4 regions of the Halomonas profundus genome follow, and region 2 is predicted to be linked to each of the others. Evidence: predicted binding sites of a transcription regulator. Region 2 holds the regulator's gene; each other region holds the start of a gene.
The links. Region 2 encodes sigma-54, which starts transcription at its own class of promoters, with help from an activator protein. Its sites were predicted from a motif close to TGGCACNNNNNTTGCTNT; they were not measured.
Positions count from the first base shown of each region.

Region 1: the regulator sigma-54 is predicted to act here: its motif matches at 2,137-2,154, upstream of LMS44_RS05245 (NarK family nitrate/nitrite MFS transporter).
Region 3: the regulator sigma-54 is predicted to act here: its motif matches at 1,832-1,849, upstream of LMS44_RS22390 (P-II family nitrogen regulator).
Region 4: the regulator sigma-54 is predicted to act here: its motif matches at 1,779-1,796, upstream of LMS44_RS11150 (ammonium transporter).

Region 1 covers NZ_CP086344.1:1,160,456-1,163,956, forward strand. The annotation lists gene LMS44_RS05240 (nitrate regulatory protein) at 1-493, opposite strand, end outside; gene LMS44_RS05245 (NarK family nitrate/nitrite MFS transporter) at 619-1,971, opposite strand; gene LMS44_RS05250 (patatin-like phospholipase family protein) at 2,315-3,334, opposite strand; gene LMS44_RS05255 (CZB domain-containing protein) at 3,438-3,501, opposite strand, start outside.
Region 2 covers NZ_CP086344.1:1,937,821-1,941,321, forward strand. The annotation lists gene rapZ (RNase adapter RapZ) at 1-216, opposite strand, end outside; gene LMS44_RS08590 (PTS sugar transporter subunit IIA) at 304-774, opposite strand; gene hpf (ribosome hibernation-promoting factor, HPF/YfiA family) at 779-1,087, opposite strand; gene LMS44_RS08600 (RNA polymerase factor sigma-54) at 1,185-2,600, opposite strand; gene lptB (LPS export ABC transporter ATP-binding protein) at 2,730-3,479, opposite strand; gene lptA (lipopolysaccharide transport periplasmic protein LptA) at 3,491-3,501, opposite strand, start outside.
Region 3 covers NZ_CP086344.1:4,924,080-4,927,580, reverse strand. The annotation lists gene LMS44_RS22400 (TonB-dependent receptor) at 1-1,089, opposite strand, end outside; gene LMS44_RS22395 (accessory factor UbiK family protein) at 1,233-1,580, opposite strand; gene LMS44_RS22390 (P-II family nitrogen regulator) at 1,925-2,263, shown strand; gene LMS44_RS22385 (ammonium transporter) at 2,309-3,501, shown strand, end outside.
Region 4 covers NZ_CP086344.1:2,481,467-2,484,967, forward strand. The annotation lists gene LMS44_RS11150 (ammonium transporter) at 1-1,651, opposite strand, end outside; gene LMS44_RS11155 (NAD(P)/FAD-dependent oxidoreductase) at 1,965-3,206, shown strand; gene LMS44_RS11160 (putative motility protein) at 3,347-3,501, shown strand, end outside.

The sequences.
Region 1 (3,501 bases), 780 kb from region 2:
CTTGCATTAAGTGGAAAATCGCTACTAGCGTGCGGGTAATATCGGGATCGATAGAGGTATCTGCGGCCTCAAACACAATGGCTAGTAGACCACTGGTCAACTGGTTAAACGCCTGGGTCGCTGCATCGGGGGTGATAGCAAAGGTATCAATGGCCTGGCGAAGCGCGCCAAGTTCGTCAAGCGCGTACCAGACGGCGGCAATCCGGCGCAGTAAGCGCGCGGCGGCCTGGGGGCGGGCCTCCTCACTGAGCGCTTCCAGCCGTTGGCGCATTAGTGTTTCGGCCTGCTGACTGTGTTGCCGGTAGGTGTCGCGGCGGGTTTTGAAGCGCTGCCCCTGGGAAACAAGGTAAATCGTCGATGCGCCCCGTTCACGCTGGAGCATATGAATAAAGCGGCTGATGTCGCCGACAATATCGGCGGTGGTGGCAAGGTGGGTAAGGTTGTCGATATCGCAACGGATGGCGGTTAAGAGCAGTTGCTGCGCTGAAGACATAGAAATTTCCTTGGTGACTCGCCGCCTAAATGTGAACACTCCCATACCGTTATTCTCCCATACCATGCCGAAGCGTATGGGAGTGAACAGGAACGTTATGGAAGTATGAGTGTACTGGAAAGCGCTTAGCGTAACGACAGAGCGCCCGCGCCTACATCATCACCTACTGCGTCGCTATACGCTTTGGCCTCTTCTGCTTCGGTAGCATCGCTAAAGCGTACCACCAACACACATGAAGCCAGGATCAGTACAGTGAGGCCTAAATAGAACAGACCTTGCTGATAGGTCAGGCTTTCGCTGCGGAACAGAAAGGCAGCGCCTACCGCGCCCACATTACCGCCAGCGCCGACTATGCCCGCCACGGCACCCAGCGCCTTTTTGTTGATAAACGGCACCACGCCAAAAGTAGCGCCTTCCGCCATCTGCACAAACAGGCTGAACACCAGCATTATACCTATCGCTAGACTTAATACGTGCATCTGCGAAAACGCTACCAACGCAATACCTTCGCAAACCAAGGCAATAAACAGCCAGCGAACGCGTCCTTTCAAGCCCCCTTGCTTAGCGAAAAGATCCGAGAAGACGCCGCCTAAAGTACGCGCAAAAATATTCATTAAACCAAACAGACCGGCAATCAGACCCGCGGTGGCCAGGGTAAGATCAAACTTATCAAAGAAGTAGATGGCGGCAATATTGTTGATCGTCAGTTCCACGCCAAAGCAGAGGCCATAGACAACGAACAGCGCCCAAACACGAATATCCTTGGCGGCGGCTAGAAAGCTTTGCGCGGCACCATTTTCTCCTGAAGCTTCAGGCAATTCGCCGCGTGCGCGCAGGTCACTGAAGTTGCCGTTGGGGGCATCCTGGGTAAAGAACCAGTAGCCAATGCCGGTAAAGAACATCACTACACCAGGCACCATCATCGCTAAACGCCAGCCAAAGGCTTCGTTAACGCCCAGCATCAGCATGCCCGAGAAGATTAGTGGCATCAGTATCTGCGTGGTGCCACCCCCCAGGTTTCCCCAACCTGCGCTAGTAGCGTTGGCGGTACCGACCACATTGGGGGCGAACATCATCGAGGTGTGGTACTGGGTAATCACGAAGGAGGCGCCAATGGCCCCAATGGCTAAGCGCGCCAATAGAAAGGTTTCAAAGCTATCGGCCAAGCCAATGCCCATCACCGGAATAGCGCCTAATATCAGTAGCCCGGTATAGGTTTTACGCGGACCGATGCGGTCACACAGTACGCCAATCGCAAGGCGCACAATGACCGTAATCGCTACCGAAGCGATAATCGTATTGCCGATTTGTGTTTGAGTCAGTGAAAGGTCTTCTCGAACAATCGCCATAAGAGGGGCGATGCCGAACCAGCCGAAGAAACAGATATGAAACGCGAACCATGAAAAGTGGAAAGCGCGCATCTGAGGAGTCGAGAAGTTAAGCAGCCGAATACGGTTGGCTTTGTTGCGTATGTCCATGGGATGGCCTCACGGGGCATAAAACGAGTTAGTCGCTACGCAACGCAAACAAGTTAGCGCGTTACGCAAACAATTGACGAGAACATGCCTTCATCGTTGAAGGTCAGGCTCGACGCACTCGTACCCAGTTGGGCCTGGTCCACGCCTACCACCACTGGTAGGAGTTATGCAGGTAGTTTGCCAGCTGAATATTTATTGCTAAAAATCAATATCTTAATTTATTTTTTGTTGTGCGTGTTAGAGATGAGTGATCAAGTCTATGCTGCATGATTGGGCATGCAACGCCGATTTTGCGGCATCTTGGTGCTAGAAGGGTGCAATGGGCGGACTGAACGTGCAGCCATTATTCATGTAAATAGACGGCATCAATATCCAGTGTGGAGTGGCTACCAATCGCTTCAAAGTGTTCGCTTAACCAACGTTCAGCGGCAGCTTGTCCCTGCTCGAAAAGATGGCATAGAAAAGGCCACTCAGAATTGGATTTGCTGGAGACAGAGAGGCCCTCAAGTGCCTGCTCGCCGCTAATGCGGTGGAACAACGCCTGCTGGTAGCAGTTTTCAATGCCTTGCTCATCGAGGGTATGCTTAAGCAGCGCAATCATACGGATCTCTTTAATCAGTGCTGAGTTAAAGGTGATCTCGTTGAGGCGATTCATAATGGCCGATGCCGAGGTGGGGACTTCGTTACGGCTGATTGGGTTGATTTGTATCAGCAGAATATCCCGTGCGCTGCACTCCTCCATGAGAGGAAACAGGGCGGGGTTACCCATGTAGCCACCATCCCAATACGCTTCGCCGTCGATCTCCACTGCTTGGAATATAAAGGGCAAGCAAGCGGAGGCCATCACCGCGTCAACGCTCATCTCTTCACGGCGGAACACCCGCTGTTTACCCGTGCGTACGTTAGTGGCCGCGACAAACAGCTTAAGCTGTTGGCATTGCCTAACCCGCTCGAAATCAATATGTTCGGCCACGATATCGCGCAGCGGATTTATATTGAGTGGGTTGAGTTGGTAGGGGGAGGCCACACGGCTTAATAGGTCCATCGCAATAAAACCGGGCGAGTGATCCAGGCTCCAGTTGCCGGTCAATATGTCCAAGGGAGAGCGGCGGATGGGGCTGGCCATACCCGCGCGACTCACCGCTTGCCAAAAGTCGTGCAGTGCTTGCCGAGCGGTCTCTTTATCGCCTCTTGTGAGCGCATCGGCCATTACCACGCCATTCATTGCTCCGGCGCTGGTGCCGCTGATGCCCTCAATCTCAATGCGGTCATCTGCCAGTAGGCGATCAATGACACCCCAGGTATAAGCCCCGTGGGCGCCACCGCCTTGTAACGCGAGATCTAGCTTTTTGACCTGTGCCATATGCTTTTTCCCATTGCTGCTGGTGAGGAAAGTGGTTTTATTGCAACCAGCATGGCATAGGCGGCTAGATAAGACGAAAGGCTATTTAGCGTACAACGGCTATTTAAGGTGCGCCCGCAAGCGGTGAGTGATGATTGGTTGAATAGGGCGCCTCATACATGGCGTGC
Region 2 (3,501 bases):
TAAAGAGGGCAGGCGCTCCAGAGCTCCCGGCAAATTGCGGGCATCAATACTCACCGCTAAATGTGCTCGGTCGCCCTGGTCACGCAGTTCATCCACCAACGACCCCAGCAACATAGCTGGGAGGTTATCAATCGCGTAGTAGCCAAGATCTTCCAGCGCTTGCAAGGCGATAGATTTACCTGACCCGGAGCGGCCGCTAATGATCACCAGTTGCATAGAGTCTCTCTTTGCTTTGATCAAGCTGCGTTGAGGGTGGTGAGCGGATAACCTGCTGTGATCTGCCCTGAACAGGGTTTCAGACCCTTAGGCCGCTGATTGCTCGCGAATTTTGGCGGTAATCAGCTCAAGCAGTTCGCGCTGGCTGGCTGCTTTACGCAGTTGCTGGCGCGTGTCCGCATCATTCATGATGGTCGCTACCTGACCCAGTAGTGAGAGATGCGTGTCATCTGCCTCTTCGGGTACCAACAGGACAAACACCAGATCTACCGGGTCGCCGTCGATAGCGTCAAAATCGATCGCTTCAGCCAGTTTCAAAAATCCAGCGATAGGGGCGTTGCAGTGGGGGCTACGCGCATGAGGAATAGCCACGCCGTTACCAATACCCGTACTACCTAAGCGCTCGCGGCCGATTAAACGGCTAAACACTTCTTGGCTGTCCAGGCTGGGGATATTTTGGGCGATAAAGGTGCTGTAAAACTCCAGCACCCTTTTTTTGCTGCCCCCGGGGACGTCGAACAGAACGCGTTCCGGGGGGAGTATGGTTTCCAACGTCATTGAATTAACGCACACCGGCGCCTTGGGCGCGAGCTTGTGCTTTTTCCTTGTGTTTAACGAGTTGACGGTCGATTTTGTCCGCTAGTGCGTCGATAGCGGCGTACATATCACTGTCTAGGGCTTCCGCATGTAAGTCAGCACCTGCGGCGTGCAGCGTACAGGCGGCCTGCTGGCGCTCTTTCTCCACTGATAAGGTGACTTGCACCGTAGTTATATTGTCGTAATGGCGCTCTACACGCTCAAGCTTCTCGTTGACATAGTCACGCAAGGCGTCAGTCAGTTCTACGTGATGACCAGTGATATTTACTTGCATTGACGTGCTCCTTATCCATCGGACTGTACTTCGATTGTAACCCTTTTTGCCGCGTTGCAAAGCCCTTGTCGAGAGTTTCCCTGAAACGTTAACGAAGTTAGCGCAAACGACGCCGTTCACTGGAAGAGGGAATGCCCATGGCTTCACGGTATTTCGCCACCGTACGACGCGCCACTTGAATCCCTCCTTCGCCTAATAGCGTCACTAAGCGGCTGTCTGAAAGCGGCTTGCCGGGCGGCTCCTCTTGAATCAGTTTCTTGAGTCGTGCACGGATGGCGGTGCTGGAGTGGCTGTCGCCATCTTGACCGCTCACCTGGCTTGAGAAAAAGTATTTGAGTTCAAACACACCACGGGGTGTATGGATATATTTTTGCGTCGTTACCCGTGAAATAGTCGACTCGTGCATCTCCACGGCTTCGGCAATGTCGGCCAGTATCAGTGGTTTCATGGCTTCTTCGCCGTGCTCTAAAAAGCCAATCTGGCGGGTAATGATTTCGCGACCAACACGCAGCAGCGTATCGTTTCGGCTAGAGAGGCTCTTGATCAACCAGCGCGCTTCCTGCAAGTGCTCTTTGAGAAACTGGTTGTCATCGCTTTTATCCGCACGCTTAATCAAGCTGGCGTAGTCGGGCTGAATGCGCAGCCGTGGCAGGGCCTCGGGGTTGAGCTCTAAATGCCAGCCTTCATTATCGTGGCGGACGACTAGATCGGGGGTGACATAGCTGTCATCGGTGTCGCCGTAGGCGCTGCCTGGGCGTGGGTCTAGGCTGCGAATAAGCAGGATGACATCGGCCAGCTGTTCGTCGTCGAGCCCTAGACGGCGTTTCAGCAGACGCATATCGTCTTTGCCAAGCGCTTCGAGAAACTGCCGCACCAAGCGGCGGGCGGGAACCAGCAGTGGCGTATTATCGGGGAGAGCGGCGAGCTGCAGCATCAAGCATTCACGCAAGTCACGGGCAAATATGCCGGTCGGCTCAAACTGCTGGAGCTTGAGTAGAATGGTTTCCACTTCGCGTTGGCTTAGCCCGTCAATGCCCTGGGCACGAAGCCCTTCACGGATGTCGTTGAGCGGCTGGGTCAGGTAGCCGTTGGCGTCTAGCGCGTCGATTAAACTTTCCGCGACAAGCTGCTCGCGAGCGCTAAAATCGGTCATGGCGAGTTGCCACAGCAGGTGGCCATGAAGGCTCTGCCCGGCTGCCTGGCGCTCAAAGTCGGGGCCTTCGCTGCTGCTGCCCCCCTGGCTTCCCATATCTTGATAGGTATCTGACCAGTCGCTATCTACCGAGAGCTCAGTAGGGATGCTCTCTGACCACTCTTCTTCCTTAGGCTCGCTGACAGCCTGTTCACTAAATTCATCTTCCTGCTCCAGCATGGGATTGGCATCGAGGGCCTGCTGAATTTCTTGACGAAGATCCAGCGTAGAGAGTTGCAGCAGCGCAATGGCCTGCTGCAACTGGGGCGTCATGGTCAGCTGTGTGCCGATACGCAGTTGGAGAGAAGCTTTCATGACCATCTGAGAACCACTCGTTAATCAGAATGCTCCACCCTAGTGCGAGTGAGTGCTTGGCGCAAGTGCAATAAGCATGCCATTGGTCGTAAAGTTGTTTTAAAGCGCTATTTAGGGGCGATTAAGGCAAAAACATTACAGGCGAAAATCGGCGCCCAAATACACATCCCTTACTTTTTGGTTGGTGAGAATCGAGGCGGGCGAGCCACTGGCGATGATTTGCCCATCGCCGACGATATAGGCGATATCGCAAATGTCTAGTGTTTCACGCACGTTGTGATCGGTGATCAGCACGCCGATATGGCGCTGTTTCAGTGCACGAATGATGGTTTTAATCTCACCTACCGAGATGGGGTCAACGCCCGCAAAAGGCTCATCGAGCAGAATAAAAGCGGGCTCTGTGGCTAGCGAGCGGGCTATTTCTACACGCCTGCGCTCGCCGCCCGAAAGGCTCATGCCCAGGTTGTCGCGAATATGGGTGATATGGAAGTCTTCGAGTAGCGCTTCCAGGCGCTGTTCGCGATCGCTGCGGTTAAGCTCTTTGCGGGTCTCGAGTATCGCCATAATATTCTCGGCAACCGAGAGTTTGCGGAAAATAGACGCCTCTTGAGGTAGATAGCCAATCCCCGCGGCTGCGCGCTCGTGCATGGGGGCGCGCGTTAAATCCACATCGTCGATACCCACCTTGCCAGCGTCGGATTTGACCAGCCCAACAATCATATAAAATGAGGTGGTTTTGCCCGCGCCGTTGGGGCCCAAAAGGCCAACGACACTGCCTTGGGATATCTCTAGATTGATGTCTTTGACCACTCGGCGGCGTTTGTAGCTTTTAGCCAGGTGGTGGGCATAAAGGGTTTTGATCGGCGCAGTGTCAGCAGTGGCCACAGCTAGGCTCCCTATTGTTCAG
Region 3 (3,501 bases), 2.3 Mb from region 2:
CGAGGCGCGAAATTGCAGGCCGTCGGAAATTGGGTAGGGAAATGCCTGGAAGCTGGACTCCTCCTCCCGGTGGAACGCCTGCAGGTAGAAGTTTTGCCCCCACAGGTTGGCGTGGTGATAGTTGACGTTGACGAGCTTACGGTCGGTTTCCGGATCGCGCTGTGAACGGTAGCCATCGCGAATTTCGGCATCGTTCAAGTTGGGCGTGGCAGCGTCGAGGTTGGGAAAGTAAACACCCCGGTCACCTTCATAGCCTGAACGGTACAGCTGGGCACCCAGTTCCAGACTCTGTTCATCGGTCAAGCGGAAAGAGAGGTTGCCCAATACATCAATGCTGCGATTATCCTGTAGGTCGGTCTGGGCGATATCGGGAAAGATTTCCTGGCCGCTGCCGTCATAGTGGCGGCCGTTGTCGCCAATGGCGGTACCCAGATAGCCTTGAACCCGCTCGTTACCACCGCTGATGGATTGTGCGAGGCGTCGATCTATGTCATCGCTGTTGTTGAAGCCGGTGGTGATGCCTGCTTCAGTACGCCAGTTCAGGCCTTCTTCACCTTTGCGGGTAATGATATTGATCAAGCCCCCCGTAGCACCGCCGCCATACAGGCTGCTGGCGCCGGAAAGCACTTCCACGCGCTCAATATTGAAGGGATCGATGGCATCGAACTGTCGGGAAAGCCCACGGGAACTGTTCAGCGATACGCCGTCAATGAGTACCTGCACGCCCCGGCCTCGCATGTTTTGCCCATAATTGGTGCGCCCTTGAGGCGCCAGATCCAACCCCGGTACCAGATGCCCCAATGCTGTCTTTAGGTCTGCACCATTGCGGGTCTGCTGTTGCAGCATCTCTTTGTCAATTACCCATACAGCACCGGGAATTTGACTGATCTGACTAGGAGTGCGCGATCCAACGACCACCATGGTCTCGTCGGCGCTAGACGCAGTATTTTGGGCGAAAACGCCATTGGAGAAGCTCAGTAACAGGCCGGTGCCAACAAGCCCAGATATTGAAACAGACGACGGCGAAAAAAAAGGCTTTGCAAAAGGCAGCTTTGCAACAGATAGGTTTGATAGTGACAGGGCGTGCATAGTGAACAATCCGCAGACGGTAAGAAAATCAAAGGCGGAGAGTATCACCACGAAAAACAAAGTCAACGATAGTGATTCGTATTTATTTTGCGGTGCACGCAGCAATAGGCCATTTCCCTATTGCTGCTAATGAAGCTTGAACGTTAAGCGGGTTTATTCTTCTCGTCTTTTGCATCTGATTCCGGCGCATGCTGCTCTGGAGCCGGTGGGGCTTCAGCTTCGAGTGGCGTGGATGTCGTTGGCGCGGAGGCATCAACGGCTGCTTCAAGGTTAGCGACTTGGCGCTCTAACGCCTCTACCCGCGAACGGGTGCGCTGCAGTACATCCATTAAAATGTCGAAATCTTCCCGTGAGACAAGCTCCAGGCGGTCGAAGGCGCCACGCACGACTTGCTGCACTCCCTTTTGAATATCTTCTGGCGCTTGGGAGGCGTTTTGTAAACGGTCACCAATCTGCTGGGCCAAGCGGCTAATACGGTCTTGAGGCGCCATCGTTCTCTCCTAGATAAACCTGCTTTAAATATTGCTTACCGGTAAGGATACGCAACAGTTGGCGAATTCGCATGTATCGCGTGTTTTTACTGCTTAACCCAGGGTGTGCATCGAAATAGAGCAGGCTACTTTTGCTTACGCTCTTTTTTGGTGCAATAGCGGTGGTGTGAGAATGGATTTGCTCAGATTTAGCTCTGAGCTGCACTTTTGATGACGGCCAATTGGCTGACTTATAAGCAAAAAAAGTCAGCTGGCACAGTATGCGCATTATCGGTTCAGGTGCTTATTCTGGCGGCTGTGCCGCTACCAATCTAGCAGGACTTATCCAGCAGGGGAGATCCGGGATGAAACTCATCACCGCTATCATCAAGCCATTTAAGCTCGACGACGTTCGTGAGGCATTGGCCGACAACGGCGTTCAGGGCATTACGGTCACTGAAGTTAAAGGTTTTGGCCGTCAGAAAGGGCATACCGAGTTGTATCGTGGCGCGGAGTACGTCGTCGACTTTCTACCCAAGGTAAAAGTGGAAGTGGCCGTAGACGACGCCCGTTTGGAGAGCGTATTGGATGCAATCTGTAGTGCGGCTAACAGCGGCAAGATCGGTGACGGCAAGGTGTTTGTGACACCGCTTGAAGACGTTATTCGGATTCGGACAGGCGAGCGCGGTGCAGACGCCGTTTAACGCTGCTTTTTCGGATCATTTCTATAGTTCAACGGGGAACTTACAATGAATGAGTTGACTGATCTGAGCTACGCGCTCGATACGTTCTATTTTCTAATTTGCGGTGTGCTCGTCATGTGGATGGCGGCAGGCTTCTCCATGTTAGAGGCGGGCTTAGTACGCTCCAAAAACACCGCTGAGATACTGACCAAGAATATCGCGCTGTTTGCCATTGCCTGCACCATGTATCTGCTGGTGGGCTACTACATCATGTACTCCAGCAGCGCTGGCGGCTTCCTGCCCAATCTGGGCTTCTTGATTGGCGCTGAAAACAGTGTGGATGCGGTTACCGCAGGCGGCGATGACGCGCCCTACTACTCCATGCGTTCTGACTTCTTCTTCCAAGTCGTGTTCGTGGCAACCGCCATGTCAATTGTGTCGGGTGCCGTCGCTGAGCGTATGAAACTGTGGGCATTCCTGGCCTTTGCTGTGGTAATGACCGCGTTTATCTATCCGGTGTCTGGCTACTGGACTTGGGGTGGCGGCTGGTTGTCTGAAGTGGGCTACTCTGACTATGCGGGTTCCGGCATTGTGCACCTTGCCGGTGCGGCGGCTGCGTTAGCGGGTGTGATCGTGCTAGGCCCACGTAAAGGTAAATACGGTAAAGACGGTTCTATCCACGCTATTCCCGGTGCCAACATGCCGCTGGCAACGCTGGGTACCTTCATTCTGTGGATGGGCTGGTTCGGTTTCAATGGCGGTTCCGAGCTTAAACTTGCGGCTGTCGATTCTGCTAACAACGTGGCTCAGGTGTTTGTAAACACTAATGCAGCAGCGGCAGGTGGTGTGATTGCGGCACTGATCCTGGCCAAACTGTGGTTCCGCAAAGCTGACCTGACCATGGCATTGAACGGTGCCCTGGCTGGCCTGGTGGCCATCACCGCCGATCCGCTCTCTCCGACCGCACTGAGCGCTACCATTATCGGCGCGATTGGCGGCATCATCGTGGTCGCAGCCATCGTCACCCTCGATAAAGTGAAGCTGGATGATCCGGTCGGCGCGATCTCGGTTCACGGTGTTGTCGGTATCTGGGGCGTGCTGGCAGTGCCGCTGAACAATGACGGCGCATCATTCGGTGCCCAGATCATCGGTATCGTAGGTATCTTCGCTTGGGTATTCCTGGCCAGCCTGGTGGTATGGCTCATCCTGAAAGCCATCATGGGCATCCGGGTTAGCGAAGAAGAAGAGTATGAAGGCGT
Region 4 (3,501 bases), 540 kb from region 2:
CGCGCACCATCCCTGAGCGCTCTGACGCGGAACCGCTGGCTCCTTCGCTGACTTGTATTTCCAGGTGGCGCACCTGCATATCTGCGCAGCGGCGTTTAATTTCATGGCGTGCTCCGGGGCTGAGGGAGCGGGTTGGCAATAGCTGCGAGACAGGTTGGCCAATAATCTGTTTGGCGTCGACCTCGAAGAGTTGCTCCGCTCCAGGGTTAAGGCTGGTCAGGGTGCCGTCTGCCTGCCAGGTAATCACGCCATCGCGGAGATTGCGAAGCATCACGCGGGTATGTCCAACGGCGCTTTCAAGGGCAGCAGTTACGCGATTATAGCTCGCCGCTATTTCGCCCACTTCGGTAAACGGGTCGGCGTCAATTCGCTGGCGCATATCACCCTGCTGTTCATGCTGGCGCATATGCTCAAGCAGTTGGTTCAACTCATTTTTGGCGCCATGCTCGGCGAGATTGAGGCCCATCTTTTCTGCTTCAGGTGAGACGCGTATGGGCAGGAAGCGCCGGGTAATGCGGAACAGTAGCCAGGCGCTGCCAAAGCTCCAAACGCCGCACACCACAACACCGATCAACTGAACGCCAAACTGAGCGGATCGCGACAAGCCACTATCCATCAGTGTTAAGTCAGCGACCCAGGGCAGTGCTAGCGTACCCCATACGCCCGCGACGAGGTGCGAGGGTATGGCGCTGACTGCATCATCAATATGTTTGCTTATCAGCCATTCGCTGGTCAGTACCATCAGTACGCCACTAACCGCACCCAGCCCAAATGCCGCCGATAAGGAGATCACATGAGCGCTGGCGGTGACGGCGACCAAGCCCGCAATGGCGCCATTAATCGCATACATAACGTCGGCGTAGCGCCGAGTGCGTAGCCCCATCAGCATGCCCGAAAGGATGCCGCCGACGGCGCCCAAAACAGTATTGGCTATTATGCTGGGTATTTGCTCGGTAACGGCCAGGGTGCTACCGCCGTTAAAGCCAAACCAGCCTAAGATCATAAACAGTGCGCCTAACATGGCGAGGGGTAAGTTGCCTGAAGGGAAGGCAGTAGGTGGTTTACCGTGGCTGAAGCGTCCGCTGCGTGGCCCAATACACAGTACCGCTGCCAGGGCGACCCAACCGCCTACGCTATGTACGACCGTGGAGCCCGCAAAGTCGACAAACCCTAGCGCCCCTAACCAGCCTTCCGCGCCATCCAAAAGCCCGCTCCATGCCCAATGCCCAAAAACCGGATAGATAACCAAGGCTATCCAGAGGGCCGTCCAGGTATAGGCTAAAAAGGGCATACGTTCTGCCACTGCGCCCGACACAATGGTAGCGGCGGTGGCGCAGAACATTGCTTGGAAAATAAAAACGGTAATCACCCAGTGGCTGGAGGCTTCTAATTGCCAACCAAACAGCGTTGTGCCGATTAAGCCGTGGTGAGAGTCGCCAAACATGAGACCAAAACCGACTAACCAAAAAATACTGACGGCAATGGCAAAGTCCGCTACGTTTTTCATAGCGACGTTGATAGCATTCTTGGTGCGCGTAGTGCCCGCTTCCAGGCAGAGAAAGCCAGCTTGCATCACAAATACCAGAGCAGCGGCCCAGAGCACCCAGAGCATATCGAGCAACGAGCTGTCCAAATTTAGCGTGGTAGGCATGGTGTTTTCCTTAGTATCTTTTGGTGCAAGTGCGCTTCTTTTTGGTGCTTTGTTTGTTTTAAGCGGAAGGAGGGGGAACCGTTGCACCGGTGCTAACTGACTGCTATTCAGGTTTCCTAATAGAAACTAAGCAATTGTTATGCCGCTAATAGTGAAGTCATCCTTTTTAACGCTAATGGCAGCATTAATTACTGATTTTTAGAAATAAAATAGCGTTTTCTACTGTGTTAATGCGCATTGATTGGTGATATTTTTCAATTAGTTATAGATCTTCAATTGTGGTTCATAAACGCTGAAAAGGGAGTGCATCAAGATGGCGCGTCAAACGGTAGTTTTGGGAGCAGGCATGGTCGGTGTCAGCATTGCCTGGCATCTGCGCCAGCGTGGGCATGAGGTGACCCTGGTAGATCGCCTTCAGCCTGGCCGCGAAACCTCGTTTGGCAATGCGGGTATCATTCAGCGGGAAGCGGTAAGGCCTTACCCTTTTCCCCGCGACGTTAAAACGCTCCTCAGCGTTTTACCTAACCGTCGGGTAGATATTCGTTACCGCCCCGCGGGTATGGTCAACGCCGCCTCCCCGCTATTGCGCTACTGGATGAACTCAGCGCCGAAGACTTACCAGAAAATCGTGCCGGAATACGCCTCACTGATTCAGCTTTCGCTAAAAACCCACGGCCCGATGATTGAAGCCGCAGGCGCTGAGCACTTGGTGCGCAGGCAGGGATGGCTTGAGCTATATCGCACGCCTGAAAAACTTGCTGCGCGGATAACCGAGGCCGAAGAAGCACGGCGCCTTTATGGCGTGCAGTTTGAGCAACTGGATAAGGCGGCTCTTGCGCAGAAAGAGCCCTCTTTGAGTGACACCATTATCGGCGCAATTCACTGGCTTGATCCCTGGACGGTTGCTGATCCAGGTGGGTTGGTCGCGGCTTACGCCCAAGCGTTTAGTAATGATGGCGGGCGTATTTTGCAGTCGGATATCAAGTCGGTTCAGCAAATGGGTGATCGCTGGCAGGTCAATACCGCTGCTGAAGCGTTAGAAGTAGATGACGTCGTCGTGGCGCTAGGGCCCTGGGCGGGAAGCTGGCTAAAAGAATTGGGCTACCACTTTCCTACCTTTGTAAAACGTGGCTACCACATGCATTACGCGCCTCAAGCGCCAGCCAAGCTAAATTTCTGGGTTATGGATGCCGAGGTGGGCTACCTGCTGGCGCCGATGAACGCAGGGGTTCGCTTGACTACCGGCGCTGAGCTTGATCGCTTGGATGCGCCTGCTGATGTCAATCAACTGGGCGCCGCCGAGAAAGTGGCACGCAGCGTGTTCCCCTTGGGCGAGCGACGCGATGACGCCCCTTGGAAAGGCGCGCGCCCCTGTTTGCCCGATATGAAGCCAGTGATTGGGCCTGCGCCAAGGCATCCAGGGTTGTGGCTTGCCTTTGGCCATGGCCATCAGGGGTTCACTCTGGGGCCCGCCACCGGTCATCTAATGGCGGATATGATGGAGGGGCAGCCCACGGCCATCGATATGGCACCATTTCGTGCTGATAGGTTCTAACTAGCGCTTTATTTATTAATGATCAGGCGAGTTAGGCCGATAGTAATAGACGCTAGCACCAGTAATAGAGACGGTATCTTTGCGCGTGATCTAATGCTTTGCTAGTTTATAAGTACATTTGCACACCATGAGGTGGATATATGGATGTAGGCATCAGCAGTTCAGTCAGTGCATCGCTGTATATGAATCAGGCGCAAACCGCCGAACAGGCTCAAATGCAGGTTTTCAAAGAAGCTTTGGATACGCAAGCTGATCAAGTAACTGAAATAATGGCCTCTGCCGATACTGGCGCGCA